2 regions of the Methylocella sp. genome follow, and region 2 is predicted to be linked to the other one. Evidence: predicted binding sites of a transcription regulator. Region 2 holds the regulator's gene; the other holds the start of a gene.
What was found. The regulator LexA, encoded in region 2, represses DNA repair genes until DNA is damaged. The targets are predictions, from matches to a motif close to TGTTCNNNNTGTGTTCNG.
Positions count from the first base shown of each region.

Region 1: parE (DNA topoisomerase IV subunit B) is a predicted target of LexA. The motif match lies at 11,548-11,565, and genes of this name have one in related genera.

Region 1 covers NZ_JBGAHM010000026.1:4,670-20,003, reverse strand. Annotated here, with positions in the region: gene ACILRB_RS11490 (heme lyase CcmF/NrfE family subunit) at 1-247, opposite strand, end outside; gene ccmE (cytochrome c maturation protein CcmE) at 255-737, opposite strand; gene ccmI (c-type cytochrome biogenesis protein CcmI) at 747-1,880, opposite strand; gene ACILRB_RS11475 (ATP-binding protein) at 1,939-3,354, opposite strand; gene ACILRB_RS11470 (response regulator transcription factor) at 3,351-4,049, opposite strand; gene ACILRB_RS11465 (PepSY domain-containing protein) at 4,139-4,477, opposite strand; gene ACILRB_RS11460 (DUF72 domain-containing protein) at 4,566-5,303, shown strand; gene ACILRB_RS11455 (hypothetical protein) at 5,355-5,624, opposite strand; gene sseA (3-mercaptopyruvate sulfurtransferase) at 5,825-6,691, shown strand; gene ACILRB_RS11445 (hypothetical protein) at 7,036-7,422, shown strand; gene ACILRB_RS11440 (P-II family nitrogen regulator) at 7,887-8,225, shown strand; gene glnA (type I glutamate--ammonia ligase) at 8,289-9,698, shown strand; gene ACILRB_RS11430 (glutamine synthetase beta-grasp domain-containing protein) at 10,274-11,332, shown strand; gene parE (DNA topoisomerase IV subunit B) at 11,658-13,724, shown strand; gene ACILRB_RS11420 (PleD family two-component system response regulator) at 14,193-15,334, opposite strand, start outside.
Region 2 covers NZ_JBGAHM010000013.1:49,684-65,017, reverse strand. Annotated here, with positions in the region: gene ACILRB_RS08110 (inorganic phosphate transporter) at 1-1,518, shown strand, start outside; gene ACILRB_RS08105 (peptidoglycan-binding domain-containing protein) at 1,601-2,290, opposite strand; gene ACILRB_RS08100 (sensor histidine kinase) at 2,283-4,010, opposite strand; gene ACILRB_RS08095 (hypothetical protein) at 4,360-4,821, shown strand; gene ACILRB_RS08090 (SufE family protein) at 4,914-5,342, shown strand; gene ACILRB_RS08085 (MucR family transcriptional regulator) at 5,612-6,025, opposite strand; gene ACILRB_RS08080 (S9 family peptidase) at 6,318-8,570, shown strand; gene ACILRB_RS08075 (hypothetical protein) at 8,574-9,593, opposite strand; gene ACILRB_RS08070 (superoxide dismutase) at 9,935-10,534, shown strand; gene ACILRB_RS08065 (HPF/RaiA family ribosome-associated protein) at 10,631-11,188, opposite strand; gene lexA (transcriptional repressor LexA) at 11,455-12,156, shown strand; gene ACILRB_RS08055 (DUF1134 domain-containing protein) at 12,194-12,862, opposite strand; gene cysQ (3'(2'),5'-bisphosphate nucleotidase CysQ) at 12,968-13,855, opposite strand; gene glsA (glutaminase A) at 14,016-15,334, opposite strand, start outside.

The DNA of each region.
Region 1 (15,334 bases), on a different contig from region 2:
AGATGAGCGGCTTCGCCGAATGGGAGTTCTCGACCACGTTGAGGAGCGAGAAATCCGAGCCGACATAGGCCGCCGTCAGCGCGAAATAGGCGTAGGCGACGAAGAGGAAGCCGACGATGGCGACGGGCGGCGCCACCGCCATGAGCCTGCGGTCGCCGCGCGCCGCGCCCCAGACCGGCAGCACGGAGTTGACGAGCGCGAGCGCGAGCGCCAGCACCAGCGCGTAATGGCCGCTTTCGACGATCATCGCGCCCTCACTTTCCGCCTGCGGGCGCGGCCTGCGCGCCGCCCTGCCCCGGTCCCCGCCCTTCCTGCCAGACGCCCTGCGCCTTCAGCGCGTCGGCGACCTCGCGCGGCATGTAGCGTTCGTCATGCTTGGCCAGCACGCTGTCGGCGTGGAACAGGCCGTCGGGCCGCAGCGCGCCCTCGGCGACGACGCCCTGCCCTTCGCGGAAGAGATCGGGCAGAAGGCCGGTGTAGGTCACCGGCACGTCATGCTTGGTGTCGGTGACGACGAAGCGAACCGTCTGGCCGCCCTCGCGCTGGAGCGAATCCTGCTTGACGAGGCCGCCGACGCGCAGCCGCGCGCCGCCGACCGAGGCTCTGGCCGCGAGTTCGGTCGGCGAATAGAAAAAGACGATGTTGTCGCGCAGGGCGAAGCTGACGAGGCCGACGGCCAGCGCGATCACGAGGCCGCCGGCGGCGATCAGGGAGAGACGTTTCTGTTTGCGCGTCATGCCGGCGCGTCACCCTTCAAGGCCGAGCTCGCGGGCGAGCGCGTCGATACGCGCGCTCGCCGTCGCGTCTCCGGCGAGATTTTTCTTCGCGTCGGCGAGCGCCGATCGCGCCTTGTCCTTGTCCTGCAGCACCGCGTAGGCGCGCACCAGCCGCAGCCAGCCCTCGACGTCGCCGCCGTCCCGCGCGAGCCGCTCCGCGAGGCGGTCGACCATGCCGCGAATCGCCGTCGCCTGCTCCGGCGCGCCCATCGCCGCGATTTCGGCGGCCTTGGACGGGACGGGAGGCGAGACGGCGGACGCGGCGGGCGGCGCGCCGTCGAGCGCGGCGAGGCGGGCGCGCACGGCGTCGACATAGGGCGCGTCGGGCTTTGCGTCGGCGAGAAGCGCGCCAAAAATGCGCCGCGCCTCGTCCCTGTCGCCGGCGTCGGCCGCGGCGACGCCGAGATAGAAGCGCGCCCGCGCCGCCCCCGGATCCTTTTCGACGGCGGCCCTGAACAGGTCCCGCGCCTTGTCGCTCACCGCGCCGTCGGCTGCGGCCACGAGCGCCTCGCCTTCGAGCGCCAGACGCTCGGGCGTGTCGCCCCTGAGCCGGCGCAGGGCGGAAAAGCTCGCCGCCGCCTCCTGATAGCGCCCGAGCTTCATGTAGATCGGGGCCAGCAGATCATAGCCCCTGGCGTCGTCGGGATTCTTCTTGAGATGCGCCTCGATCTTGCCGATCGCCGCCATGAAGTCGAGCGAGCCCGGCGGCTGGCTCATGCGGGCCGACAGCGGCAGGTCGGGCATGGCGGGGCGCCCGATCTCCGAATAAAGCGCCAGCGCCAGCGCCGGGGCGCAGACGGCCGAACCGACGATGACGGCGACGCGCGCTTTCGACGCCCGCCCGCCCGCCTGCGGCGCGGCGGAGTCGGCCTCATGCGTTCTGGCGGCGGCGATGAGACGGCGGGCGGTCTCGGCCTTCGCGCTCTGGGCTTCCTGCGGCGAGACGGCGCCGCGCGCCGCGTCGCGCTCGATCTCGGCGAGCTGGGCCTTGTAGAAGCCGATTTCGAGCGCGCCGCGCGCGGGGGAGCGCGGCGGCCGGATCAGCGGCCAGGCGACGGCGAGCGTCGCCAGCGCCGAGAAGATCGCAAGAAGCGCCCAGAACATCGCGCCTACATAGTTGGCGGCGCGGGGCTTGCAAAGGATTTTTCGCCGGCCTGCGGCGTCACGAACGCGTTGGCGCCGTCTGGGGCGCGGCCGGCAGCCTCAGCTCCGCGCGCAATCCCCCGAGCGGGCTCGCCGACAGATCGAGCGCGCCGCCATACATGGAGGCGAGGTCGACCACGATCGAAAGGCCGAGGCCGGAGCCGGGCTTCGTCTCGTCGAGCCGGCGCCCGCGCGCCATCGCCTCCCTGCGCAGGTCGGGCGGCAGGCCCGGCCCGTCGTCGTCGATGAGCACGCGCAGGAAGGCGCGCCCGGCCGCGTCCGCCGCGGGCTCGGCCTCGATCGTGACTTCGACCTTCGCGTTCGCCCATTTGCCGGCGTTGTCGATCAGATTGCCCGCCATCTCCTCGAAATCCTGCGTTTCCCCAAGGAAACGGGACGGGCCGCAGGCGATCAGGGCGAAGCTCACGCCCCGGTCGGCGTAGATCTTGCGGAAGGCGCCGAGCAGGCCCTCGACCACAGGCGCCGGATCGGTCGCGCCCGTCAGCGTTCCGGCGCGCACGGCGGCGCGGGCGCGCTCCAGGTAGAAGCCGACCTGGTCGCGCATGACCTGCGCCTGCCGGCCGACCGTCTCGGCGAGCGGCCCCTGCGCCAGCGCGGCCTCGTTGAGAACGACGCTGAGCGGCGTCTTGAGCGCATGGGCGAGATTGCCGACCTGGGTGCGCGCGCGCTCCACGACTTCGCGATTGGCGGACAGCAGCAGGTCGAGCTCGCCCGCGAGCGGCGCGATGTCGGGCGGATAGGCGCCGCCGATGGTCTCCGCCTCGCCGCGCCGGATCGCGGCGACCGCCGCCTGAAGCCGCCGCAGCGGCGCGAGGCCGAAACGCAGCTGGAGGGCGGCCGAGCCGATGAGCGCCGCCGCGAGCAGGAGAAAGGTCGCGACAAGATAGCCCTCGAACGCGGCGATGGCCTGCTCCATCTCCTGCGTCGCGGCCGCGACCTGCACGAGATAGATCCCGGCGTCGCCCGCGTCGACGATGCGCTCGACGACGCGCAGGCGCCGGTCGTCAGGGCCCTGCGCATAGCCGCGCCGCGCGCCGCCGACGCCGACCGGCACGCCGAGATCGGCGAGCTCCGGCAGGCGGGCGGCGAACAGCGAGCGCGAACTCGCGATCACGCGCCGCTCGCCCCCGAGCCGCGTGATCTGCCAGTACCAGCCGGACAGCGCGAGCAGGAATTGCGGGTCGCCGAGCTCGTCGGGCCCGATGCTCGGCGCCTCGGGCGCGGCGGCGGCGATGTCGGCGACGAGGGCGCGCAGATAGACGCTGAGGCGGTCGTCGAAATTGCGTTCGGCCGCCTGCCGGTACGCCGCCGAGAGGAGCGCGCCGGCGATGAACAGGATGGCGAAGCTCAGCGCCGCCGAAGAGACGAACAGCCGCCGCGCGATGGAGACGCCGGCGACGCTCGGGCGGTTCACGCCGTCTCCGGCGACTGCGCCGTCCCGGGCGCGTCCGCCGGGGCGCTCAGCACATAGCCGAGGCCGCGCATGGTGTGGATGACGTCGACGCCGAGCTTGCGGCGCAGGCGCCCGACGAACACTTCGATGGTGTTCGAGTCGCGGTCGAAGTCCTGGTCATAAAGATGCTCGACGATCTCGGCGCGCGAGACCACCTTGCCCTGATGATGCATCAGATAGGCGAGCAGGCGGTATTCGTGCGAGGTCAGCCTGACCGGCGCGCCCGAGACGGCGACCTTGCCGGCGCGCTCGTCGAGCGTCACAGGGCCGCAGGCGAAGACGCTCGACGCATGGCCGGCGGCGCGGCGCATCAGGGCGCGCAGCCGCGCCAGCAGCTCCTCCATGTGAAAGGGCTTCGTCACATAATCGTCGGCGCCGGCGTCGAAGGCCGCCACCTTCTCGCCCCAGCGGTCGCGCGCGGTCAGCATCAGCACCGGCATGGTCCGACCCGCCTTGCGCCAGTCGACGAGCACGTTCACCCCGTCCTTTTTGGGAAGGCCGACGTCGAGCACCACGCCGTCATAGGCTTCCGTGTCGCCCAGAAACGCGCCTTCCTCTCCGTCGAAAGCCCTGTCGATCGCGTAGCCGGCCTTTTCGAGGGCGGCGGCGATCTGGCGGTTCAAATCCTGATCGTCCTCGACGACGAGCAGACGCATGGGTTCAGCTCCGTTGCGGCGACGGCCGCGCCGTTCAGATGATCGCGCGGCCGGAGCCGGCGCAGTGTGCGGAAAGTCTCAGGAAAAACCTATCGGCGCACGGCCGCCGCGCCGCCGAGGGGCTGCCCGCTGCGGGCGTCGATGAAGGCGCGCATGATCTTTCCCTCCCGCGTCAGCACGCTGATTTCATAAACGAAAGAGTCATCGTTGCGGCAGAGCCGGGCGTTGAGCGCCTCGGCCTGCAGTTTCGCGGCGACGCGACGCATCGGCGCGAGCGGCTCCGCGAGGCCGTCGACGCGAATGCGCTCGCGCGTCTCGCCGGGCGAGAAGCACGTCAGCGGCTCGGCGCGCGCGGCCTGAGCGCCAAGACAGGCGAGCGCGCCAAGGCGGACGAGCGTGCGAAGCGTCGCAAGGGAGGAGAACGACATGGGGCGAGGCTGCCTCGCGCGCCGTGAACAGTCAATGAACGGCGCGCCGGCGACGGGCGTTTGGCGCGTGTCGGGACGCGGAGCGCGCATGACCGAAAACGCCAGGATCGCCGTCGCCGGATGGAGCGTCGCCCGGCCATGGGCCGCGCGATTTCCGGAAACGGGAAGCCATCTCGAACGCTACGCCGCGCGGCTTTCGGCCGTCGAGGTCAATTCGTCCTTTTACAGGCCGCATCGCCCGGCGACCTACGCGCGCTGGGCGGCGAGCACGCCGGACGACTTCAGCTTCGCCGTCAAGGCGCCGCGCGAGATCACCCATATCCGTCGTCTCGTCGGCGCGGGCGAGCCGCTGCGGCGCTTTCTCGACGAAACCTCGGCCCTCGGGCGCAAGCGCGGCCCCGTGCTGGTCCAGACGCCGCCGAGCCTGCGCTTCGACCGGCCTGCGGCCGAGGCGTTTTTCAGCCTGCTGCGAAGCCTTTATGAAGGGTTCGTCGCATTCGAGCCGCGCCATGCGAGCTGGTTCACGGCGGAGGCGGACGCGCTTCTCGGCGACGTTCAGGCGGCGCGCGTGGCGGCCGATCCCGCGCCCGCGCCGGGCGCGGGCGATCCGGGCGGCTGGGGCGGGCTCGTCTATCTGCGCCTGCACGGCTCGCCGGTCGTCTACCGCTCGGCCTATGCGGAGGCGGCGCTCGCGCGCGTGGCGGCGCTCGTCACGGCGGCCGCCCGCCGCGGCGCGGCGGCCTGGTGCGTGTTCGACAACACGGCCGAAGGCGCGGCGACCGGCGACGCGCTGCGCCTTTGCGAATTGACGTCGGCCGGCCGCTGAAACGCCGGCCGCGGCGTCTTGCGTCGCGGCCGGGCCCGGCTCATCCGGCCGCTATCGGGCCGGAGACTTCTCCATATCCTTCGGCGAGATCACGTCCATGCTTGACGAGGGCATGGACGGACGGGCGCTGTCTGGATAGGCCGAGCGGCCCATGGAGCCCGGCGCCTTGGTGTTGCTGGTCGAGGTGTCGCCGTTCTGCGAGGCGGGCCCCACGGCCTTGTCGCCGGCGCCGCGGCCGCTTGCCGAAGACGACTGGGCGTAGGAGGCGACCGGCGCGAGCGCGAGCATGGCGGCGGCGAGGGCGGCGGAAAACTTCATCATTGTCAGGCTCCCGGTTTTGACGACGATGCGAACGGCCGGCAAACGCCTGGGCCGGCCCGCGTCGCGCCGCTAACGACGCCGCCGACAAATGGTTCGCCGCGCGAAACCACGCCAGCTTGCGCTTGGAAGATCGGCTGGGCCGTCCTATGCCTTTGACGCATGAAGATTCGCCGGCGCGCCCTGATCGCGCGACCGGGAGCATGGAGGACGTCGCCTTGGCCCAGACTCTTTTCGTCACGACGGAATGGCTCGCGGAGCGGCTGGGGTCGGCCGATGTCGCCATCGTCGACGGCAGCTATTTCCTGCCCGCCGAGCATCGCGACGCGCGCGCCGAATTCGCCGCCGGCCATATCCCCGGCGCGGTCTTCTTCGACATCGAGACGATCGCCGACAGGACCACCTCCCTGCCCCACATGCTGCCCGACGAAGCGGGCTTCGCCTCGGCCGTCGGCAAGCTCGGGCTCTCCGAGGACATGACCATCGTCATTTACGACAACTCCGATCTCGTCGGCGGCGCGCGCGTGCGGTGGATGTTCAGAACCTTCGGCGCGAAAAAGGTCTTTCTGCTCGAAGGCGGCCTCGCCAAATGGCGCAAGGAGGGACGGCTGCTCGAAAAGGGCGAGAAGCTTCCGAGGCCCAAGACCTTTGACGCCCGCCTCGACCGCGCCCGCGTGGCGACCGCCGCCGAGGTGCTGAAGGCGAGCGAGCTCAAGACCGCCGAGATCGTCGACGCGCGCAGCGCCGCGCGTTTCCTGGGCGAGGGGCTGGAGCCGCGCCCGGGCTTGCGCTCGGGCCATGTGCCGGGCAGCCGCAGCGTGCCCTGGCCCGAAGTGGCGGCCAAGGGCAGGCTCAAATCCGCCGAGGAGGTGCGCCACGCCTTCGCCCGCGCCGGCGTCGATCTGTCGAAGCCGATCGTGGCCACCTGCGGCTCCGGGGTCACGGCGGCGATCCTGCTCGCCGCGCTCGAAAGCCTCGGCAAGGCCGACGTCTCTCTTTACGACGGCTCGTGGAGCGAATGGGGCGGACGGCCCGATCTGCCGGTGGCGACCGGCCCCGACGAAGACTGAGGGCGCGCGGCAGGATTTGAAGCGGCGTTCCGGGAAAGCCCTTGACGGCGCAAACCGCTGAGCTATCATCAATTTAAGAGCACGTCGAGCGAACTCCCACAAGAGTTGCGCATTAGCGGCGTGCAAGTGGAGCGCCTGACGATCGTCGGGCGCGGCGTCGACCGACGCGGGCAGGCCCCCGCGGTTCTCAGGATCGACCCAAGCCGGCCTCAAGAGGCTTCCACACCCTCCCCTTCCGTCTTGAGGGGCTGCATCACAGCTCGTAGCTCCAGCTCGTCGCCCTGCGGCGAGAACGCCTTCGCGTGGAAGGGTCTCCGCATCTCGAGACATTTGGAGTGGTTCACATGTGTGATTATTCGCTTGAAATGTACGCCTCGCGGCCGGCGCGCGAGTCGGAGAAATATGTGACGACCCGCTTCCCCTCCGGAAGCATCGGCCTCGCGACCCCCGGCGACTGCTCGACGGCGGTTTGCGTCCAGTATGACACGCGGCTCCAGCTCGAAGGCGTTTCGAGCGACCTGCAGACGCGGCTCGGCGTTGGTCCTTCGGAAGAAGTCGTGTTCGCGCGGCTCGAGCACGGCGCCTATCGCGACGGCGTGAAGTTCGGCAACGGCAAGGAGATTTCGCTGCAGCTTCTCGGTTCGGGCGTCGGGGTGAGCGTCGTCGCGCCCAAAATCGTCAAGGAAGACGCCCCCATGCATGAAGAGGTCGTTCTCGAGCCGGCCGAATAACCCGGCCTCTCGCCATCCTCCCCTGAAGCGAACCCGCTCCAGCTTTCTGGAGCGGGTTTTTCGTCGCGGCGGCTCGGCCGCCCAAAAACAAGGCAGGCGCGCTTTTTTCGCGCCGCCGCGCCGGTCTGGCATGCAATTTCGCCCCGCCCATCGTCCGGGCCGAGCCGCAAGGCCGGCGTCGCCGCCCCCGGACGTCGCGCGGCCCTAAACCCTGGCCTGAAGCTCAAGCCTTTGTGTGGCGGGCCGCCCGGGGCCTCGGGCCCGCCTCCGTCGGGGCCAAATCTGGCGCACGCCTTGCTTTATGCGCCGGCGCGCCTTGCCAAAGGCGAAAAACTGGCCGACAGGAAGGAACTACGCCCTTGGACGAAGCCCAATAATTCGCCATGGCGTTTTTTCGTCGTAAGTGCTAAACGCCGCGTTGAATTTGCAGCGGCCGTCCCCTCCATTCCGACGCAAGATTCTCCATGAAAAAAATCGAGGCGATTATAAAGCCGTTCAAGCTCGATGAAGTGAAAGAAGCGCTTCATGAAGCGGGAGCGGCGGGGATCACCGTCACCGAGGCCAAGGGCTTCGGGCGCCAGAAGGGCCACACGGAGCTATATCGCGGCGCAGAATACATCGTCGACTTCCTGCCCAAGGTTAAGATCGAAGTCGTCGTCGCCGACGCCGTCGTGGACGCCGCCGTCGAGGCGATTCGCAAGGCCGCCCAGACCGGCCGCATCGGCGACGGCAAGATCTTCATCTCCAACATCGAAGGCGCGATCCGCATCCGCACCGGCGAGACCGGCCCCGACGCGATCTGACGCCTCCCGCCCGCCTTCCTTCCTCCTTCCTCTTCCATAGCGCATTGACTGAAAGGCCCGCCTATGAAAACCGCCCAAGACGTGCTCAAGGAGATCAAGGAAAACGACGTCAAATACGTCGATTTCCGCTTTACCGATCCGCGCGGCAAGTGGCAGCACGTCACCTTCGACATCAGCCTCATCGACGAGGACATCTTCGCCGAAGGCACGATGTTCGACGGCTCCTCGATCGCCGGATGGAAGGCGATCAACGAATCCGACATGCTGCTGATGCCGGACCCCTCGACCGCCACGATGGACCCGTTCTTCGCCGCGCCGACGATGGTCATCGTCTGCGACATTCTCGAGCCGAACAGCAACGAGCCCTATAGCCGCGACCCCCGCTCGATCGCCAAGAAGGCCGAAGCCTTCGTCGCCTCCTCCGGCGTCGGCGACGCGGTCTATGTCGGCCCCGAGGCCGAGTTCTTCGTGTTCGACGACGTGCGCTTCCGCGCCGACCCCTACAACACCGGCTTCGTGCTCGATTCGGCGGAGCTGCCGTCGAACTCCGACACGCCCTATGAAGGCGGCAACCTCGGCCATCGCATCCGCACCAAGGGCGGCTATTTCCCGGTTCCGCCGCAGGACTCCTGCCAGGACATGCGCGGCGAGATGCTCGCGGCCATGGCGGCGATGGGCGCCAAGGTCGAGAAGCACCATCATGAAGTCGCCTCGGCCCAGCACGAGCTCGGCCTGAAGTTCGGTCCGCTCACCAAGATGGCCGACGACCTGCAGATCTACAAATACTGCATCCATCAGGTGGCGCAGAGCTACGGCAAGACCGCGACCTTCATGCCGAAGCCGATCTTCGGCGACAACGGCTCGGGCATGCATGTGCACCAGTCGATCTGGAAGGACGGCAAGCCGCTGTTCGCCGGCGACAAATACGCCGACCTCAGCCAGGACTGCCTCTATTACATCGGCGGCATCATCCGCCACGCCCGCGCGCTGAACGCCTTCACCAATCCCTCGACCAACTCCTACAAGCGTCTGGTCCCGGGCTATGAGGCGCCGGTGCTGCTCGCCTATTCGGCGCGCAACCGTTCGGCCTCCTGCCGCATCCCGACGGCCTCGAACCCGAAGGCTAAGCGCGTCGAGGTCCGCTTCCCCGATCCGATGGCGAACCCCTATCTCGCCTTCGCGGCCATGCTGATGGCCGGCGTCGACGGCATCATCAACAAGATCGATCCCGGCCCGGCGATGGACAAGGATCTCTACGACCTGCCCCCGCGCGAGCTGAAGAAGATCCCGACGGTGTGCGGCTCGCTGCGCGACGCGCTCACCAACCTCGACAAGGACCGCGCCTTCCTCAAGGCCGGCGGCGTGTTCGACGACGACTTCATCGACAGCTACATCGAGCTCAAGATGCACGACGTGATGCGCTTCGAGATGACCCCGCATCCGGTCGAATTCGACATGTATTACTCCTACTGATCGTCTGACGGCGACACGCCACGATCTTGAGCTGGGCGCCTTCATGAAGGCGCCCAGCTTTTTCATGAACGGCGTCCCGCTGCGCGACGACTCCCGCCGCGCCTCCGCCGACGCCGGAGCCGGGCCGGCGGTCCCCCGGCGAGGTCCGGCGCGGCGACGAACCCCACAGAGATGGATTCGGCATATGAGAGCCTGACGCGAAAAGTCTGCGACTTTCCGCATCAGGCTCCTGCTCGTTGAAGAGCACGAAATGCCCAACATTCTCGCCGACCCGCGCCCGAGCTGATTTTTGCGTCTTCGCCCGCCGGCGCGGCCTCGCCGTTTCACAGGCCGCGGCGCCGCGGGCCCCGCTTCGCGACGTAGCGAAACGGGCGCCATCCAGGGCGGGCGCCCTGTTTTTCGCAGGCCGCGTTCATCGACGCGCCGCACGAGCAAAAACGCGAGATCTTCCGGAGAGATGGCACGGATGATGCGAGTCACGCGAGCACGCGCGGATTGCAGTCATGACTCCTTGCGCGCGGCGTTCTGACTAACAGCGACGCTGACACCCCGCCCTCCAACGGAAGCGGAACTAAATGCCTAAATATAAGCTCGAATACCTGTGGCTCGACGGGTATACGCCGGCCCCCAACCTGCGCAGCAAAACTCTCATTAAAGAATTCACCAATTTTCCCACGCTGGACCAGCTTCCTGCGTGGGGGTTTGACGGAAGCTCCACCCGGCAGGCCGAAGGCAAGAGCTCCGACTGCCTGCTGAAGCCGGTGTCCGTGTTCATCGACAGCACGCGCAAGAACGGCGCCCTCGTCATGTGCGAGGTGATGAACCCTGACGGCACGCCGCACGCCACGAACGCCCGCGCGACCATCCTCGACGATCCCGGCGCCTGGTTCGGCTTCGAGCAGGAATATTTCTTTTACAAGAACGGCCGGCCGCTCGGCTTCCCGGAGCATGGCTATCCCGCGCCGCAAGGCCCCTATTACTGCGGCGCCGGCTACACCCAGGTCGGCGACACGGCCCGCCAGATCGTCGAGGAGCATCTCGACATCTGCATCGACGCCGGCATCAACCACGAAGGCATCAACGCTGAAGTGGCCAAGGGCCAGTGGGAGTTCCAGATTTTCGGCAAGGGCTCCAAGAAGGCCGCCGACGAGATCTGGGTCGCCCGCTACATCCTGCAGCGCCTCTGCGAGAAATATGGCGTCGACGTCGAATATCATTGCAAGCCGCTCGGAGACACCGACTGGAACGGCTCCGGCATGCACGCCAATTTCTCGACCACCTATCTGCGCGAGGTCGGCGGCAAGGAATATTTCGAAGCGCTGATGGCGGCCTTCGCGAAAGCCAAGGCGGACCACATCGCCGTCTACGGCCCGGACAATCATCTGCGCCTGACCGGAAAGCATGAGACCCAGTCGATCGACATGTTCAGCTATGGGCTCGCCGATCGGGGCGCCTCGATCCGCATTCCGCACAGCTTCGTCATCAACGGCTACAAGGGATATCTCGAAGACCGCCGCCCGAACTCCCAGGGCGACCCCTACCAGATCGCCTCGCGCATCCTGAAGACGATCGCGACGGTTCCGCTCCCGGCGGCGGCGGCTCCGGCGAAGAAGCAGAAAGAAGTCAGCGCCTGAAACAGGCTCCGGGCGGATCGCGCCGATCCGCCCCACAGGCGCGCGCCTGAACGCTCGGGCGCGGAGCGAAACCGGCCGTCGGGCTTCGTCGGCCGGCTCCCCGCGTCGGGATCGAATTGGCGTTAACCGCGCGTTCATCGAGCGCTCCGACGCTGGAGGCGGCCGCAAGGCCGCCTTTTTTCATGGGCTGTTCACAAGGCCGCGCCCGATGAAAATGTTTTCGTTCTGTTCCCATCGCGCCGCGTCTGTGGCATAAGGCGTCCGCACATCGATCAACCTCCGCAACCTCGACAGACCTTCGCAACATCGACAGACCAGGGCGTTCATGGCTAATCACGGCGATCTGTTTGGAGGCGCGGCGCGCCAGCCGGCTCGGGACGACGACCGCGGGAGGCCGCGGCGCGCCGCGGAGAAGCCCGCTGCGCCAGCGCGGGCGACCCCGGGCGAATCCGGCTACACCGCCGCCTCGATCGAAGTGCTCGAAGGGCTTGAGCCGGTTCGCCGCCGCCCCGGCATGTACATCGGCGGCACCGACGAGACCGCGCTGCATCATCTCTTCGCCGAGGTGCTCGACAACGCCATGGACGAGGCGGTCGCCGGCCATGCGAGCTTCATCGACGTCGCCTACGAGGCCGACGGAACCCTGCGCGTGACCGATAACGGGCGCGGCGTCCCGGTCGATCCGCACCCGAAATTTCCCAAGAAATCCGCGCTCGAAGTGATCATGACGACGCTGCACGCCGGCGGAAAATTCGATTCGGGCGCCTATCAGACCTCGGGCGGCCTGCATGGCGTCGGCGTCTCGGTCGTCAACGCGCTGTCGGAGAGCCTTGAGGTCGAAGTGGCGCGCGCCCAGACGCTCTATCGCCAGAGCTTTGCGCGCGGCCTGCCGACGAGCGCGCTGCTCGAAGTCGGCAAAGCGCCGAACCGGCGCGGCACGCGCGTCAGCTTCCGGCCCGACGAGCAGATTTTCGGCAAGGGCTGCGCCTTCAGGCCCGCCCGGCTGTTCAAAATGGCGCGGGCGAAGGCCTATCTTTTCGGCGGCGTCGAGATCCGCTGGCGCTGCGCGCCCGAGCGGCTCGAGGCCAACGGCCAGACCCCGCCCGAGGCCGTGTTTCATTTTCCCGGCGGCCTCAAGGACTTCCTCGTCGGCGACATCGGCGACAGGGAGCGTGTGATCGAGCCGATTTTTTCCGGCAAGGTCGAGAAGCCGGAAGGCCATGGCTCGCTCGAATGGGCGCTCGCGTGGCTCGCCGAAGACGACGGCTTCGTCCATTCCTACTGCAACACCATTCCGACGCCCGACGGCGGCACGCATGAGGCGGGCCTGCGCGCCGCGCTGCTGCGCGGCCTCAAGGACCATGCCGAACGCATCGGCCAGACGAAGCGCGCCGCCGCGATCACCGGCGAAGACCTCATGGGCTCCTGCGCGGCGCTCATCTCGGTGTTCATCCGCGAGCCCGAGTTTCAGGGCCAGAACAAGAGCCGGCTGATGTCGAGCGAAGCCGCGCGCATCGTCGAACAGGGCGTGCGCGACGCGTTCGACCACTGGCTCGCCGCGGCGCCGTCGCATGCGCTGAAGCTGCTCGACTGGGCCGTCGAACGCGCCGAGGACCGTTTGCGCCGGCGCGCCGAAAAGGACGTCGCGCGCAAGACGGCGACGCGCAAGCTGCGCCTGCCCGGCAAGCTCGCGGATTGCGCCAACACCGCGGCGCAGGGCTCCGAGCTGTTCATCGTCGAAGGCGATTCCGCCGGCGGCTCGGCCAAGCAGGCGCGCGACCGCGCGAACCAGGCCATTCTTCCGCTGCGCGGCAAGATCCTCAACGTCGCCAGCGCCACGCGCGACAAGCTCGCCGCCAACCAGCAGCTCGGCGACCTGATGCTGGCGCTCGGCTGCGGCGTCGGCGCGCATTACCGCGAGGAAGAGCTGCGCTACGAAAAAATCATCGTCATGACCGACGCCGACGTCGACGGCGCCCATATCGCCTCGCTGCTCATCACCTTTTTCTACCGCCAGACGCCGAAGCTGATCGAGAACGGCCATCTTTATCTCGCCGTCCCGCCCCTGTTCCGGCTGACGCAGGGGACAAAGCAGGTCTACGCCCGCGACGAGGCGCATCGCGACGAACTCATGGCGAAGGTTCTGACCGGGCGCGGCAAGATCGAGATCGGCCGGTTCAAGGGCCTCGGCGAAATGCTGCCCTCGCAGCTCAAGGAGACCACCATGGACCCGGCGCGGCGCAACCTTCTGCGCGTCGTCGTGCTGCCGGACGATCGCGCCGAGACGACGGACTCCGTCGAGCGGCTGATGGGGAACAAGCCCGAGGCGCGCTTCGCCTTCATTCAGGAGCGCGCGGCCTTCGCCAATGCGGCGGAGCTGGTGGTGGTGTGACGGATTGAAGGGACGCCCCCGGGGCGTCCGGCTACGGCCGGGCGCGCCTCTTGGAGCGCGCTCCGGTCAGTCTGGATCGACCTATGGGGATCGGCTTTTTCGACGAGACGCCTGAATCCGGAACGCCCTGTCGGCCACGCGCCTTCGGCCATGAAAGCGCCGCACGGCGAAGGCGGCCGGCGGCAGACGGCGTTTCGAGGAGGCCACTCCTAAACCGCCTGCGCGCCGGCCGACCCTACGGACCCAGGAGATGCGGCGGACCTGAGCACTCCGTAGGGCGTTCGTCGTCAAGTAACCAGTGCGCGAAAAACTTCTGCGCAGGACGCGGCGGACATTTTCTTTGAGGAACGCTCGCCACGCCGCACCCTTGGCGGGCCCGGCGAAAAGACGTTATCGCGCCAGATGCGAGAAAGGCAATGGCGCGCGCCGGTAAATTCCCGCTTTCCTTAACGCGGCCGCGCGCGCCGGTCAGCCCGCCCGCACCACCCTGAAACCTGGCGCGCGGGGCGCGGCCTGCGGCGACGCGACGTCGAAATAGACCCGGTTGCGCCCGCCCTCCTTGGAGCGGTAGAGCGCCTTGTCGGCCTCGCGCAGGATGTCGGCGCCGCAGCGGCCGCTTTCGGCGAGGCCGATCGAGATGGTGGCCGCGATCGAGCGGTTCTTGCCGATGAAAAAGGGCGCGCCTGCGACGCCGGCGCGCACCCGTTCCGCCACCTTCGCGCCGACGTCGACGCGCGTGTCCGGCATCAGGATCACGAATTCGTCGCCGCTGAGGCGGCAGAAGATGTCCGAGCGGCGGATCAGCGACTTGATGCGCGTGGCGAGGCCCTGCAGCAGCCGGTCGCCGGCCTCATGTCCATGCAGGTCGTTGACGGTCTTGAAATGGTCGATGTCGAACATGATCAGGGAAACCGGCCGCCCCTTGCGCTTGGCCTCCTCGAGCATGGACGGAAGCACGCCGTCGAAGAAGCGCCGGTTGTGCAGGCCGGTCAGCGCGTCGACCACCGCCATTTCGAGCGAGGCCTCGACGTTCTGCCTCAGGCAGTCGACGTAGCGCTTGCGCCGCATCTGCGTGCGCACGCGGGCGACGAGTTCGGCGCGCTCGACCGGCCGCAGAATATAGTCGTTGACGCCCAGTTCGAGGCAGCGCAGCACGCGTGCGCGATCTTCGGGCTCGGCCACGGCGAGAATGGGGATCTGGCGCGTCGCCTCGATCGAGCGGAACTGGCTGCACAGCCGCAGCCCGTCATAGCCGGAGAGGCCGAGGCTCACGATCAGCAGGTCATAGCCGCCGGCGGCGCCTTCCGTCAGCGCCTCGGCGGCGTCGGGCTCGAGCTCCATCTCGTAATGCGGCTTCAGGGCGTTGACGATCGCCTCGCATGCGGAGCGGCGGTCGTCGACGACGAGGATGCGGCCGGAGGGCTCCTCGCCCTGAGACAGGCAGGCCGCGCCCGAAATGCCGAGCTTCGCCGCGCGGGCCGCGCGCGACCGCAGGTCGTCGAGCGTGGCGCGCAGCCGCGCCAGCGACTTCACGCGGGCGAGCAGCGCCGTTTCGTCGATGGGCTTGACCAGGAAATCGTCGGCCCCGGCCTCAAGGCCCATCAGCCGGT
Region 2 (15,334 bases):
GCCGTCGGGCTGTTCTTCACGGCCTTCAGCATCTGGCGCGACGTGTCCGCCGCGGGCGTGGCGGTGAAGTCCGCCCTGCCCTTCATCCTTCTCGGCGTCGCGCTGCTGATCGCGCTCGGCTTCGAATTCGTCAACGGCTTTCACGACACGGCCAACGCCGTCGCCACGGTCATCTACACCCATTCCCTCCCCGCGCCCGTCGCGGTGGTCTGGTCGGGCATGTTCAACTTCCTCGGGGTGCTGTTCTCGACCGGCGCCGTCGCCTTCGGCATCGTCTCGCTGCTGCCGGTCGAGCTGATCCTGCAGGTCGGGTCGGAAGCCGGCTTCGCCATGGTCTTCGCCATGCTGATCGCGGCGATCATCTGGAACCTCGGCACCTGGTGGCTCGGCCTGCCGGCGTCCTCGTCGCACACGCTGATCGGCTCGATCATCGGCGTCGGCGTCGCCAACGCGCTGATGCGCGGCCGCGACGGCACCTCGGGCGTCGACTGGAACAAGGCGATCGAGATCGGCTATGCGCTGCTGCTCTCGCCGGTCGTCGGCTTCGTCTGCGCGGCGGGCCTGCTGCTGCTCATGAAGCTCCTCGTCCGCAAGCCCGAGCTTTATACGTCGCCCAAGGCGCATGGCGCTCCGCCCGCCTGGATCCGCGGCCTTCTGATCTTCACCTCGGCCGGCGTCTCCTTCGCGCATGGCTCGAACGACGGCCAGAAGGGCATGGGCCTGATCATGCTGATCCTGATCGGCACCGTGCCGACGGCCTATGCGCTGAACCGCGCCCTGCCCGAAAGCGAGGTGGCGAGCTTCATCCAGACCTCCGAGGCGGCCTCGAAGGCGGTCGAGGCGGTCGCCGGCGGCCATCACGTGATCGGCGACCCGCGCCCGATCGTGACGGCCTATGTCGCCTCGCATGAGTTCACCGACGGAACCCTGCCGGCGCTCGCCGCGCTGATCCGCGACGTCGCCGCGCAGGTGAGCCAGCACGGCTCGTTCGCCTCGATTCCCGCGGCGAGCGTCGGCAACACCCGCAACGACATGTATCTCGCCTCCGAAGCGATCCGCTTCCTGCAGAAGGACAAGGCGGCCGCGCTCTCGAAGGACGACCTCGCCGCGCTCGCCGCCTACAAGAAGCATCTCGACATGGCGACGCGCTTCATCCCCGACTGGGTCAAGGTGGCGGTCGCGATCGCGCTCGGCCTTGGCACCATGGTCGGCTGGAAGCGCATCGTCGTGACGGTCGGCGAGAAGATCGGCAAGACGCATCTGACCTACGGCCAGGGCGCCTCGGCCGAGCTCGTCGCCATGGGCACCATCGCCGCGGCCGACCATTTCGGCCTGCCGGTGTCGACCACCCATGTGCTGTCGTCGGGCGTCGCCGGAACCATGGCGGCGAACGGCTCGGGCGTGCAGATGTCGACCGTGCGCAGCCTCGCGCTCGCCTGGGTGCTGACGCTGCCCTGCGCCATCGCGCTCTCGGCCTTCCTGTTCGTCCTGTTCCGCCAGATCGAGCGTTTCATCTAGGCTTCGGGCGGCAGGCGCTTCGGGCCCTTTGAAACCCCTCTCCGGCCGGGTCCGTCCCGGCCGGATTTTTTGCGCCCGCGCGTCAGTTGACCGCGATCCCCGATTCGGCGCCGAGCGCCTTCATCACGGCGGGGGTGAGTTCGCCCGCGCTCTTGCGGCCGCGGTCGCGCTCGAAGCTTTCGATCGCCTGGCGGGTCGAAGCGCCCATGACGCCGTCGGCCTTCAGCACGAAGCCGAGCTTCACCAGCGCCTTCTGCGCCGCCATCACCGAGCGGGAGACGGCGGGCGCGGCCTCGCGCGCGACGCCGCCGTTGCGGATCAGATCCGAGATCGGGTCATGCGGACGCGGCGGCGGCGCGGCTTCGGGCGCGAGCGCGGCCGTGCGGGCCGGCGCGGCGCGCGGCGCCGGGCGCTCCTCGGGCGCGGCGGCCTCGGCGTGGACCGGCTCGGCGTCGCGCGGTTCGGCGAGGCGCTCGGGCCGGGGCGCTGGAACCGGCGCGGGCGCGGCGGCCGCCGGCCTCTCGACCACGGCGCGCGCGAACAGCGGCGCCGGATGGCGCGTCTTCTGCAGGGCGAGCGCGTTGACGAGCACGCCGGCGAGCGCGCCGACGCCGAGCAGCGTCAGCGCGACGGCGGCGATCTTCTTGCGCGGCTCGCCCGCGCGCGGCTTCGCGCGCTTCGCGCCGCCTCCGCCGCGGGAGGCGCGCGGCCGGCGCGCGCGCGGCTCGCTCAATGTGAAGTCGTGATCGGCGGCGGCGAGAGCTTCACGCAATTTTCTTCACCATGGACGTTTCGACGGAGGGGTCCGCGCGGCGGTAGCGCGCGATGGTTTCGATTTCGGCCAGGGGGCGCATGCGGTCGCCGGCGCGGCGGCAGTCGAGCGGCAGGCGCACGGTGACGCAGGCGCCCTGATGCGGCTCGCTCGCGATCGACATCTCGCCCCCGTGCAGGCCGACGAGGCCGCAGACGATCGAGAGGCCGAGCCCCGTGCCCTCCTGGGGGCGCTCCCGCCCGCCTTGCGCCTGGAAGAACGGGCTGCCGAGGCGCGACAGGTCCTGCTCGGCGATGCCGACGCCCGAATCCGCGACGACGAGCGCGAGGAAGCCGCCTTCGAGACGCGCCAGAACCCGGGCCTCGCCGCCGCGCGGCGTGAACTTCACGGCGTTGGAGAGCAGGTTGATGAGGATCTGCCGGCAGGCGCGCGTGTCGCCGACGATCTCGCCGACCTCGGGCGCGACCGCCTGCGTCAGCCGCACCCCGCGCTCCTTGGCGTCGAGCCGCACCATGTCGCAGCAGGCCTCGATGAGCGGCGCGACCGCGAAAGGCGCCGGCGCCAGCGCGAAGGCGCCGGAGCGGATCTTCGACAGGTCGAGCAGGGAGTTGACGACGGCGAGCAGGTGCTGGCCGGACTGATGGATGATCGCCGCATATTCGCGCTGCTTGCCGGGGTCGCGCGGCGCCTGCGCCGCGTCGCCGAGCAGCTCCGAGAAGCCGATGATGGCGTTGAGCGGGGTTCGCAGCTCATGGCTCATGCTGGCGAGGAGGCGATCCTTTGAAAGGCTCAGCGCCTCGGCCTGCGCGCGGGCCGTCTCGAGTTCCTCCTCGCGCGTCTTGAGAGCCGAGACGTCGCGCAGCACGGCGACCGCCCGCCCCGCGCCGGCGCCCCGCGCGCGCATGTCGAGCCACAGGAACACCGGGTCTTCGCGCCCCTCGCGCGGCGCGCCGGCGGCGCGCAGCCTGAACGCCGCGGCCCCGGCGCGCGCCGGCCCGCGCCCCCCGGCCGCCCGGTCGATCGCCTGCAGGAAGGCGGGCCGGTCGGCGACATGGACGCGTTCGAAGAAACCGCGCCCCATGAGCGCCGCGGCCGGCAGGCCGAGGAGCCCGGCGCAGTCGCCGGAGAGCGCGAGCGCCACGCCCGAGCGGTCATGCAGCAGCACGAGGTCGCCCGCCGCCTCCTCGGGCCGGGCGAGGCCGCGCGCGCCCGCCGCCGTCCGGCCCGCAAGCCCGCGCACGCAGGCGAGGGCGAACAGCGTCGCCGCGCCGCAGGCGGCGATCGCCCAGACCGCCGGCCGCGCCAGCCCCTCGGCGCCCGGCAGGCCGAGAAGATCGGCCGCGGCCGCCCCGGTCGCGGCGATCAGCGCCGCCGCGCCGCAGGCGAGAATGAGCCCGGCGTCGAAGGCCGCGAGCGCGTCGAGCGGCGCGAGCGCGAGCCAGAACAGCGCGCCGGCCCCGGCCCCCGCGCCGACCGCGGTCGCGAGCGCGGCGCCGACGAGGCCGAGCGCCGAGACGGCCTCGAGCCGCGCGCGCGCCCCCGCCGCGGCGAGGATCGCCAGCGCGCAGAGCGGCAGCACGGCGGCAAGCAGCAGCGCGGCGTCCGGCGCGCGCGGCGCGCCGTGAAGCCACAGACAGATCGGCGCGGCGAGCATCGGCAGCAGGGCCAGCGGCGCGCGACGCCCCGGATCGCGACCCCGTTCCCGCGCCGCCGCGAACATCCCGCGGCCGGCGCAGGCCGCCGCGGCCTGAGCCCCCGCGCGAAAAAGAGGGCCGTCTTGAGGCGAATGAAAACCCACGTTCAGCTCCGCGCCCGCCGACTCGTCGCGGCGTCGGGCCTCAAGCTGGCGCCGGCGTCTTAAGGCGCTCCTAAATCAGTGATGCGCCGGCGCATCTGTCGGCGCCCATTTGCGGGCCAAAGGCGCGGACGGGCCGGCCAAACTCGACCTATGGTGTAGAAAAGCTTGCGAAATCGACGGGTTGGCGTGGCCTCCGGGCGCTTTTCGTCCCGTTAACGGACGCCCTGCTATGCCTGCGCGAAAGGCGTCCGGCCTTTGGAGCGTCGCGGCGATGTTTCTGCTCTTTCGCCTCATCTTCTGGCTTGGCGTCGTCTTCGCCTTCCTGCCCTGGCCCGAGGGCTCCGCGCCGAAGGAGATCGCGACGCTGCTGCGCGGCGGCGCCAAGGCCGCGGGCGACGGCGCGCTCGCGGCCGTCGCCGCCGAAGCCGAGCGGCGCGCGGTCGAGGCCTGCGCGCAGTCGCCCGCGGCCTGCGTCGAGGCGACCGCACGGATCGCCCGGGCGGCGCATGGCGCGGCGTTCGACGCGCTGGCAGCCCCCCCGAGAGAAGGACGCGCGCAGGAGGCGGGCGCGAAAGGGACGGGCGCCAAGGAGATGGGCGCCAAGGAGAAGGGCGCCAAGGAGAAGGGCGCCAAGACGGCCGGGGCGCATGAGGGCGCGGCGGCGCCCGGGCCGGCTCAGGCGGAGCCGCCGTCCCCGCCGCCGAGGCAGACGTCGGCGCGCGCCGCGCCCTGAACGGCTGGCGGGTCTGCGGATTTTTTGCTAGCCCCTTCGCTCATGCACAAATATACTAGTAGGCCGGAATTCTTCTAAACTGTGCGCCGGCCATGACCCTCGACGACATCATTGAAAACTTCGCCTATCTCGACGAGTGGGACGACCGCTACCGTTACCTGATCGAGCTCGGCCGCATGCTCGAGCCGCTCGACGAGGCGGCGCATAACGACGCCAACAAGGTGCGCGGCTGCGCCAGCCAGGTGTGGCTCGAAACCACGGTCGAGGCGAAGGGCGACGGCGCGCCGGTCCTGCGTTTCAGGGGCGACAGCGACGCCCATATCGTGCGCGGGCTCGTCGCTCTCGTGCTGGCGCTTTATTCGGACCATACGCCGGAGGAGATCCTGTCGACCGACGCGCAGGACCTGTTCGGCCGGCTCGGCCTGTCGCAGCATCTGACGCCGCAGCGCAGCAACGGGGTCCGCTCCATGGTCGAGCGCATCAAGTCCGACGCGCGCGGCGCGGCCGCCGCGGCGGCCTGAGCCGGCGCCCGGGCCGTCCGCCGCAGGCGCGACGGCGGCGACGTTCTGGGACGGAAAGATTGGGCGCCGGGCCACAGCGGCGCGCGCCCGGCGCGGCCTTGCGGAGCCGGCGCCCTCGCCGCTCCGCTTTCGCCGGCTTCCTTGATGAGCGTTGCGCGCTCCATCGCCGCAGCCCAGCCGCAGCGCCCGGCCGGCGGCGCGCGACGCGATGAGCGGAAAGACGCGGGCCGCGCCGAAAGCGCCGCGCCGGCGCGCCCGGGCCGCGAGGCTCAGGCGCGGCGGCGCTGCTGGCCGAGGCCCATCTGCTTGGCGAGGTTGGAGCGCGCCTTGGCGTAATTGGGCGCGACCATGGGATAATCGGGCGCGAGGCCCCATTTCTCGCGGTATTCGTCGGGCGACATATTGTACTGCGTGCGCAGGTGCCGCTTCAGCGACTTGAATTTCCGCCCGTCCTCCAGACAGACAAGATAGTCGTTGGTGACGGACTTCTTTGCGGGGACGGCCGGCTTCGGCGTTTCGACGACGGGCGCGACCGTGCCCGAGGTGACCCTCAGCAAAGCGGAATGAACGTCGTTGATGAGGGATGGCAGATCGCTGGCCGGCACGGAATTGTTGCTGACGTAGGCCGACACGATGTCGGCGGCCAGTTCGATATAGCTGTTGGAACCTGACGTATCGCTCATGACGTTAAAAATCCCGAATAGAGGGCGCCGCGGCCACGGCCCGACTCAATCATGGGAGCCGGATATCTGGCAAAGGGCGGAAAAACCTTTCTGAAGATGAAGTTCTCTTAATCGACCGCCCCGAATCGACTGCTTCGAACCTGTATCATTATAAGTGCCGGACCTGCACAATCGCAAGTAGCGTCGAGCACACAATCTTCGGCGTAAACAAAAAAAAGCTGCACAGGACGTCGCCTGTCAGATCAGACGATGATCAACAATCCCAGTCGCCGCGTTCAACGAAGACGTTTCCATGCTGATAAATCGCGCTACATCGGCCCGGCGCGGCGGGCGCGGCTTGTCGGCTCCGGCGCGATCGCCTAATTTATGCACGGCCGCGCTTCGGTCGGCTCCGGCCGGCCGGGGCGCGGCGCCAACCACCGGAAAGCCCCCGCCCTTGACCCTTCCGCCCGCGCCCGCTGCGGCCCGACGCACGCCCACCGTCACGACCGCGCACGGGATCGAGCTCATTGACGACTACGCCTGGATGAAGGCGGACAACTGGCGCGAGGTGCTGCGCGACCCGGACGCCCTGCCGGCCGAGATCCGCGCCGCGCTCGACGCCGAGAACGCCTACGCCGCCGCCGTGCTTGCGCCGCATGAGGCGCTGCGCCGGACCATCGTCGCGGAGATGCGCGGGCGCATCAAGGAGGACGACGCGCAGCCGCCGCTGCGCGACGGGCCGTTTCTCTATTACGCCCGCTATGACCAGGGCTCGCAGCATCCGGTGTTCTGCCGCGCGCAGGAGGACGGCGGCGCGGTCGAGGTGCTGCTCGACGGCGAGCGCGAGGCGCAGGGCAAGCCCTATTTCCGCGTCGCCAGGGCGCGCCATTCGCCGGACCATGCGAAATTCGCCTGGTCGGCCGACGAAAAAGGCTCGGAGCTGCATGTGATCCGCGTGCGCGACGTGGCGACGGGCGAGGACGCCGCGGACGTCGTGACCGACAGCGACGGCGGCTTCGTCTTCGGCGCGGAGTCCTCTCATTATTATTACGTGCGCATCGACGAGAACAATCGCCCCGCGAGCGTGCTGCGCCACCGCCTCGGCGCGGACCCCGCGAGCGACGAGATCGTCTTTGAGGAAAAGGACCCGCGCTGGTTCATCCATCTGAAGCGCAGCCAGTCCGGCGCCTTCGCATGCGTCAGCGTCAGCGACCACGACGCGGCCGAGGTCTGGCTCATCGACCTTTCGGATCCACAGGCGCGCCCGCGCCTCGTCGAGCCGCGCGCGCCGGGGCGGCGCTACGAGGTCGAGCATCGCGGCGACCGGCTGTTCATCCTCACCAACGCCGACGGCGCCGAGGATTTCGAGATCGTGAGCGCCCCGCTCGCGGCGCCCGGCCGGGCGAACTGGACGAAGGAGGTCCCGCGCCGGCGCGGGCGCATGATCGTCGACTTCACGATCTTTCCCGACCATCTCGTCTGGCTCGAACGCGAGGACGGGCTGCCCCGCCTCATGACGCGCGCGCTCGAAAGCGGCGAGGACCATGCGCTCGCCTTCGAGGAGGAGGCCTATGAACTCGAGCTCATGGGCCGGCTCGATTTCGCCTCCCCGCTGCAGCGCTTCTCCTATTCGTCGATGACCACGCCGGCCGAAACCTACGACTATGACCTGACGACGCGCCGCCGCATCCTGCGCAAGCGCCAGGCGATCCCCTCGGGCCATGATCCGGCCGACTATGTCACGCGCCGCCTGTTCGCGCCCGCGCCCGACGGGGAGCTCGTCCCCGTCTCGATCCTGCACCGGCGCGGCCTCGACCTTTCGCGGGGCGCGCCGACCCTGATCTATGGCTATGGCGCCTATGGTCATGCGATCGACGCCTATTTCAGCGCGTCGCGGCTGTCGCTCGTCGACCGCGGCTTCGTCTACGCCATCGCCCACATCCGCGGCGGGACGGACAAGGGCTGGCGCTGGTATCTCGACGGCAAGCTCGAAAACAAGCCGAACAGCTTTTCGGACTTCATCGCCGCCGCGCGCCATCTCGTCGCCGCCGGCTTCGCGCGGGAGGGCGGAATCGTGGCGCAGGGCGGCAGCGCCGGCGGCATGCTGATGGGCGCCGTCGTCAACACGGCGCCGGAGCTGTTTGCCGGAATCGTCGCCGACGTGCCCTTCGTCGACGTGCTCAACACGATTCTCGACGCCGAGCTGCCGCTGACCCCGCCCGAATGGCTCGAATGGGGCGACCCGATCCGCGATCCCGACGCTTTTGCGCGCATCAGGTCCTATTCGCCCTATGACAACGTCGAGGCGAAGCGCTATCCGCCGATCCTCGCGCTCGGCGGGCTGACCGATCCGCGCGTGACCTATTGGGAGCCGCTGAAATGGATCTCGCGGCTGCGCGCGACCATGACCGGCGGCGGGCCGGTCCTGTGCCGCACCAACATGGGCGCGGGCCATGGCGGCGCCTCGGGCCGCTTCGCCCGGCTCGAGGAGGCGGCGCTGCACTACGCCTTCGCCGTCGCCTGCGTCGAAGGCGGCTTTTCGGACGCCGGCGCGGGCGCCTGAGCCTCAGCCGCGCGGCTGGCTTTCCATGAACGCCTTGAGCTCGGCCATCGAGCCGAAACGGAACACGCCCCGGCCGGACGTCGCCTCGATCGAACCGTCGGCGTACATGACATAGGACGTGCCCTCGGATTCATGGCGGCCGAGGATCATGGGATCGCCCGCCGCCTCCGGGGACGCCAGGGCTGCGGCGGGAGCGGCTGCGACGGCCGCCCCGGGCTGGCGCGGGGCGAGCCCGGGCGCGACGCCTTCAAGGCCCACCGCGCGCGGCAGGTGAAACTCGCGCGCCGGCGCGCGGGGCGGCGCGGCCGGCCGACGCTCCGGCGGGCGGGCTTCGGCGGGCTGCGCCTGCGCCGCGCCGCCCGCGGATTCGGGCGCAGGCCAGCGGAACGCGTCGCCCGTAGACGGCCCGGAGGCAGGAGGCGCGGGCGACGGGGGAGCGGACCAGGACGGCCCCGGCGATGGCGGCGGGGGCGAAACGGGCCCGGCCGGCCGGGGCTCCGGGCGCACGGCGGCTTCAAACCGCCCGGCGTCGCGCGGCCAGGCGTATTCGGCCGGGGCGGCGTTTTCGCGCGTGACTTCGGCTTCAAGGCGCGATGGCGCGGCGGCGTCCGCCCCGGTCGCGGCGGCCGGCGTCTCGTCTTCGGCCGGACGCAGGGGCCGCCCCTTGATCGACTGGGCGACCACGCGGCGAACATCCTCGATGAGCGCGTGCGGCGGGGCTTCGTCTTCGGCGGGCGGCTGAAAGGCCAGCGCCTCCGGCGCCTCGTCCTGCGCAGGCGCGGGCTGCGGCGCAGCGGCTGGCGCAGACGGGCGCGCCTGCGCCAACAGCGCCGCGCGCAGCCGCGCGACGCCCCGCATGACGAGCGCCAGCGCCATGACCACGACGCCGCCCGAAAGCAGCACCGCGCCGGAGATCATGCTCGCCCAGCCGCGCTCGACGGCGACGATGCCCCAGCCAAACGACATGGCGTAACCGCCGCAGGCGGACAGAAGCAGACCGACGAGGAAAGTCACATAACTCATGAATTCACAATGCTCATGACGTCGCGGCGCCGCGGCTCCCGCGTCCGGCGGCGTCCGAACGCGCGTTGACGGCGCGCAGTTGATGGCGCGCAGTTGAGGCGAAGCCAAGGCGCGAGCGCCCGGGCCGCCCCGGCGATCCTGCCGCGTCAGGCCGCGCCGCGCCAGCGCCGCCGACTATGGCGGTCGATCCTTACGGGGCGCTTAAGCGTTGAGCAGGGCCCGGCCGCGCGGCGCCGAAGCTTTCGGCGCCGCCGGCCAAGGCGGTTGCTGCGCAAGAGCCAGCGGTCTAGTTAAAGCCGCGCGGCCCTCGCCGGCCGCCGGCGCGACACCAGGAGCAAGCCATGTCCTTCACCCTGCCCCCTCTTCCCTACGCCTATGAGGCGCTGCAGCCCTATATGTCGAAGGAGACGCTCGAATACCATCACGACAAGCATCATCAGGCCTATGTCACCAACGGCAACAATCTGCTGAAGGACTCAGGGCTCGAGGGCAAGTCGCTCGAGGAGATCGTCAAGGAGTCCTACGGCAAGAACGCCGGCCTCTTCAACAACGCCGGCCAGCACTACAACCATCTCCATTTCTGGAGCTGGATGAAGCCGAACGGCGGCGGCGCCATTCCGGGCGAAGTCGAGAAGGCGATCGTCGACAGCTTCGGCTCGGTCGACAAGTTCAAGGAGGAGTTCATCCAGGCGGGCGTCACCCAGTTCGGCTCCGGCTGGGCCTGGCTCTCGGTCAAGGACGGCAAGCTTGCCGTCAGCAAGACCCCGAACGGCGAGAACCCGCTCGTGCATGGCGCGACCCCGATTCTGGGCTGCGACGTCTGGGAGCACTCCTATTACATCGACTATCGCAACCGCCGGCCCGACTATCTCAAGGCGTTCGTCGAAAATCTCGTCAACTGGGATTATGTCGCCGAGCTTTACGCCAAGGCCGCCAAATAAGGCCGGGCGCGTCGCCGCCCCGTCCAGCGGCTGAACGGAGCGGGCCCGCGCGGCCCGCTCCCTTTTTGCGCCGGCGTCATCGCCAGCCGGCCGCGCTCACGCGTCGACGAGCGCGAGCACGGCGCTCGCCTGCGGGCCCATCGGGCCGTCGGGCGCGCGCGACACCTCGACCAGCATGCCGACCTTGAGGGCGTTGAAGTCGCCGCGCGTCACGCAGGCGCGGGTGAAATAGAGGTCCGGCCCGCCGCGCACCTCGACGAAGCCATGGTCCTGCTCGGGAAAGAGCCGCGCCACCACGCCCGTCTCGGGCGCGTTCTCGAGCCGGCGCGAAGTGTTCTTGACGAATTCGGAAACCTGCTCGAGCCGCCGCTCGGCGAGGTCGAAGACCTTGTTGACGAGCGCCGAGGCCTCTCCCTTGCGCTTGCCCTCGGCCTTGGCGACCACGAGCGGCTTGCCCGGAATCTCGACCTCGACGCACAGCGCCAGCGGAACGACCACGGAGTTGGGATCGCGATGCGACGTTCCGACCACGACCCGGCAGCCGATAATGCGGGAATAGGCGTTCTCAAGCCGCTGCGCTCGATCCTGAATGAGTTTTTCGAGCGCGTCCGAGTGCTGGATGTCGCGGAAGACGATCTGCAGCGGTCGATCCATGCCTTTTCTCCTCCAAATGGCCGGCGCCTTTGGCGAAAAGGGTCGCCGTGCGCCGGCGAGAGCGATTAACCTATGGCGCGGCTGAAAGTTCCGTCAACGCCCCGCCGCAAAATCTCTTCGTGAGCCGCCCCTGCCGACGCGCGGGGGCGGGGGGCTTGCGGAACGCAGCACGAACATGTACCGTTCGTTCACCCTTTGTGCGGACCGATTCGCGCGCGGGAGCCCGATTCGCGCGCCGAAAGGCGATCCATGGCGGCCGACGACCCATGTTGACCAAAAAGCAAAGCGAACTCCTGCGCTTCATCAGCGAGCGCCTGAAGGAGACCGGCGTGCCGCCCTCCTTCGACGAGATGAAGGACGCGCTCGACCTGCGCTCGAAGTCGGGCATCCATCGCCTCATCATCGCGCTCGAGGAGCGCGGCTTCATCCGCCGCCTGCCGAACCGCGCCCGCGCCATCGAGGTGCTGCGCATGCCGGGCTCACGGCCTGACGGCGCGCGCGGCCGCAAGTTTGAGCCGAGCGTGATTGAGGGCGATCTTGGACGCGTGCGCCCGCAGCCCGCCCGCGACGACGAGGCGGGCCGCGAAAGCGTCGCCATCCCGGTCATGGGCCGCATCGCCGCCGGCACGCCGATCAGCGCGCTGCAGACGCGCAGCCACGTCATCAGCCTGCCGCCCGACATGCTGACGCAGGGCGAGCATTACGCGCTCGAGGTGCGCGGCGACTCGATGATCGAAGCCGGCATCTTCGACGCCGACACGGTGGTCATCCGCAAGCAGGACACCGCCGAGACCGGAGACATCGTGGTCGCTCTCATCGACGATGAGGAGGCGACGCTGAAGCGGCTGCGCCGCCGCGGCGCCTCGGTCGCGCTCGAAGCCGCCAATCCGGCCTATGAGACGCGCATCTTCGGACCCGACCGGGTGCGCATCCAGGGACGGCTCGTCGCGCTGCTGCGGCGCTACTGACGCCGCGGCCAATGGGCGGCGCCGGGAACGGAGCCGGTCAGAACGGATTCCAGGTCGAAGCCGGCGTGAACTTCAGATAGGAGACGTTGACGCCGAGCCGCGCGCCGACGCCGGAGCGGATCGGCACCACGTAAACATCGTCGTTGATGAAGGCCGACAGGCCGAAGCCGCCGACGAGATAGGCCGAGCCCGCGACGCCGCCGAAACGGTTGAAGATCGCCCCGGTCGAAGGCAGGTTATAGACCAGCATCATGGTCCGCGCCCCGTCGGCGCCGGCGTCGAAGCCGAGCGAGGGGCCCTGCCAGAAGACTTTCACCTGGCCCGCGTTGCGGGTGTACATGGTCCCTTCGCCATAGCGCAGGCCGCCGATGAAGGCGCCGCTCGCCTCCTGCCCCAGAATATAGCCGTTGGGCTTGCCCCAGCGCCGCGTCGCCTGCTCGATCGCCTCGGCGAGGCCGCGCGAGATCGAGCCGAAGAATTTGTGGCCGTTCGTGACGATCTCGTCGGGAGCGAATTCGGAGGGGCGCTCGGTCGCGGCCACGGTCTGAGGCGCGAGCGCCGCGGCGGCGAGAAGCGCGACGCAGACCCCGGCCACGCGCCGGCGCGACGCGGCGCCGGGCCTGTCGCGGCGGCCGGCGGCGCATGGCGACGCCGGCGCGCCGGACCCGGCCCCGACGGCCGACGGCGTCTGTTCAAGCCTGCGCATCGCTCCTCCCTGACGGATCCGCCGCCGCGCTCGCGCCGGCGAGGCGAAAGAGTGTCGCGCCAAGGTTAACGACGGGTTGAGGACGCGTGAAAAAGGCGCGGCGCGTCAGGCGCGCGCCGCCGCCGGATCGCCCCAGGCGACAAAAGGCCCGTTCCTGAACTGCCGCCCGGCCTTGCCATAGCGCAGCGGATGGCGCTCGCCGTCGAGCACGACGCCGCCGGCGGCGCGCAGCACCGCGTCGCCCGCGGCCGTGTCCCATTCCATGGTCTGGCCGAAGCGGGGATAGACGTCGGCGTCGCCCTCGGCCACGGCGCAGAACTTCAGCGACGAGCCGGCGCTGCGCCGCTCATGCACCGGCAGCGTGGCGAGAAACGCCTCGGTCTCGGGGTCGCAGTGGGAGCGGCTCGCGAGCGCGGTCAGGCCCTGCGCCGGGGCGGCGCGGACATGAATCAGGCGGCGCTCGCCGGGCGCGGGCAGCGGCGCGCCGGGCTCGACGCGGCAGGCCGCGGCGGCGGCCCCGGCGATCCACATCCGCCCGAGCGCCGGCGCATAGACCACGCCGGCGACCGGCGCGCCCTCGACGACGAGGGCGATGTTGACGGTGAACTCGCCGTTATGGTCGAGAAATTCGCGCGTGCCGTCGACCGGATCGACCAGGATGAAGGCGTCGCAGGCGACCGTCTTCTTGCCGGCCGCGGCGGCCTCCTCGGCGAGCACCGGAAACTGCGGCAGCCGCTCGGCGAGCCGCTCGAGGATGATCGCTTCGGCGTCTTCGTCGGCGTCGCAGACGGGGCTCTGGTCGGGCTTGCGCCGCGCATGGCTGTCCGAGGCGTAGACCGACATCACGGCGATGGCCGCCTCGAGGGCGATCTCGGCGAAGATTTCCGCGACGGCGTCCCGGTCAAGGGCGGCGATCGGGGCGGCGGCGATCTGGGCGGCGTCGATCGACGCGTGGCGCGTTTCGCTGGCGGCGGATTCGCTGGCGGCGGACATGGAGCTCTCGAAAGCCGCCTCTCATTCATGCCGGGGCGGCGGTCGGCGCTGGACGATTCAGCCGTCAGGGTAAGCCAAGACGGCCATGTCGGGAAATAAAGTAAGCCTTCAGAGCATTAACATTTCGGCGAACGACCGTGAGCCGGAGCGCGGCCGCGCGTCAGCCGCCGAGCGCGCGCGCCGCCGCCGTCGAACGCCGCAGCCGGTCGGCGAGATCGGCGTTGAGCCTGAACAGGATCCGGCTCGCCGCTTCGGGGCGCGCCGCGAGAAAGGCGCGAAGCGCGTCGAGCGGCACGCTCCAGGCGACGGTGTCTTCTTCGGCGACGACGTCGGCCGAACGCGGCGCGGCGGCGAACAGCGCCAGCTCGCCGATCGTCGCGCCGGGCCCGACCGCCGCGACGCGCGGCGCCGCGCCGTCGGCGGCCTCGGCCTCGACGCGCAGGCGCCCGGAGGCGACGGTCAGAATGTCGCGCGCCGGCTCGCCCCGCCGGAACACATGTTCGCCGCGCGCGAAAACGCGCCGCGCCGGCGCGAGCGCGGCGAGGAGGGCCGCGGCCTCGTCCGGATCGAGGCCCGCGAGCCAGTCGGCCGCAAGCGGCGCGAACGCCTCGGGCGGCCCCGACGCGCCCTCGGCGAGAAGCTCGTCTTCGGCGGCTTCGAGCGCGGCGTCGAGATCGGCCGCGCGCGTCGCCGCCGTCGCGCCCGCGGGGAGGCCCGGCGGGGCATGGGCGAGGATGAGCCGGCGCGCCGCCGCGCCGCCCTGCGCCGCCAGCTCCGCGAGGAAGGTCTCGAACAGGAGGGCCGCGCCGCGCTCGACGCGGACGGCGCGGCTCAGGTTGAGGATCGTCACCTCGCCGCGCCCGAGCCCCTCGCCGGCGAGCCGCAGCAGCCGTTCGGCGGCGGCGGGGCAGATCTCGCCCTGGGCGTCGATCACGAGGATGCGCCGCGCCAGCGCGTCGAGCCGCGCCGCGTCCTGCGCCGGGCGTCCGCGCGTCGAGCGCAGAGCGTCGCCGGCGAGCACGCGGCCGGCGCGGGCCTGCGGGCGGGCGCCCAGCACATGCAGCGACAGGCGCTCCGACAGCAGCCGGCAGGCGGCGACGGCGCGCACGCTGTTGCCGAAACGGTCGAGCGGCGGCGAAAAGGCGGCGATCCCGAACTGGCCCGGCGCCGCCGCCACGATCCCGCCCGACACGCCGCTCTTGGCCGGCAGGCCGACCTCATGGGCCCATTGCCCGGCGTAGTCATACATGCCGCAGGTGAGCATCACGGTGAGCACGTCGCAGACATGGTCCTCGGCGACGGCGCGCGCGCCGGTGAGCGGATTGACCCCGCCGTTGGCGAGCGTCGCCGCCATGACGGCGAGGTCGCGCACGTCGACCGAGACGGCGCATTGCCTGAAATAGACGTCGAGCGCGTCGTCGGGCATGGCCTCGATCATGCCGGCGTTCAGCATCAGCCAGGCGATGGCGCGGTTGCGGT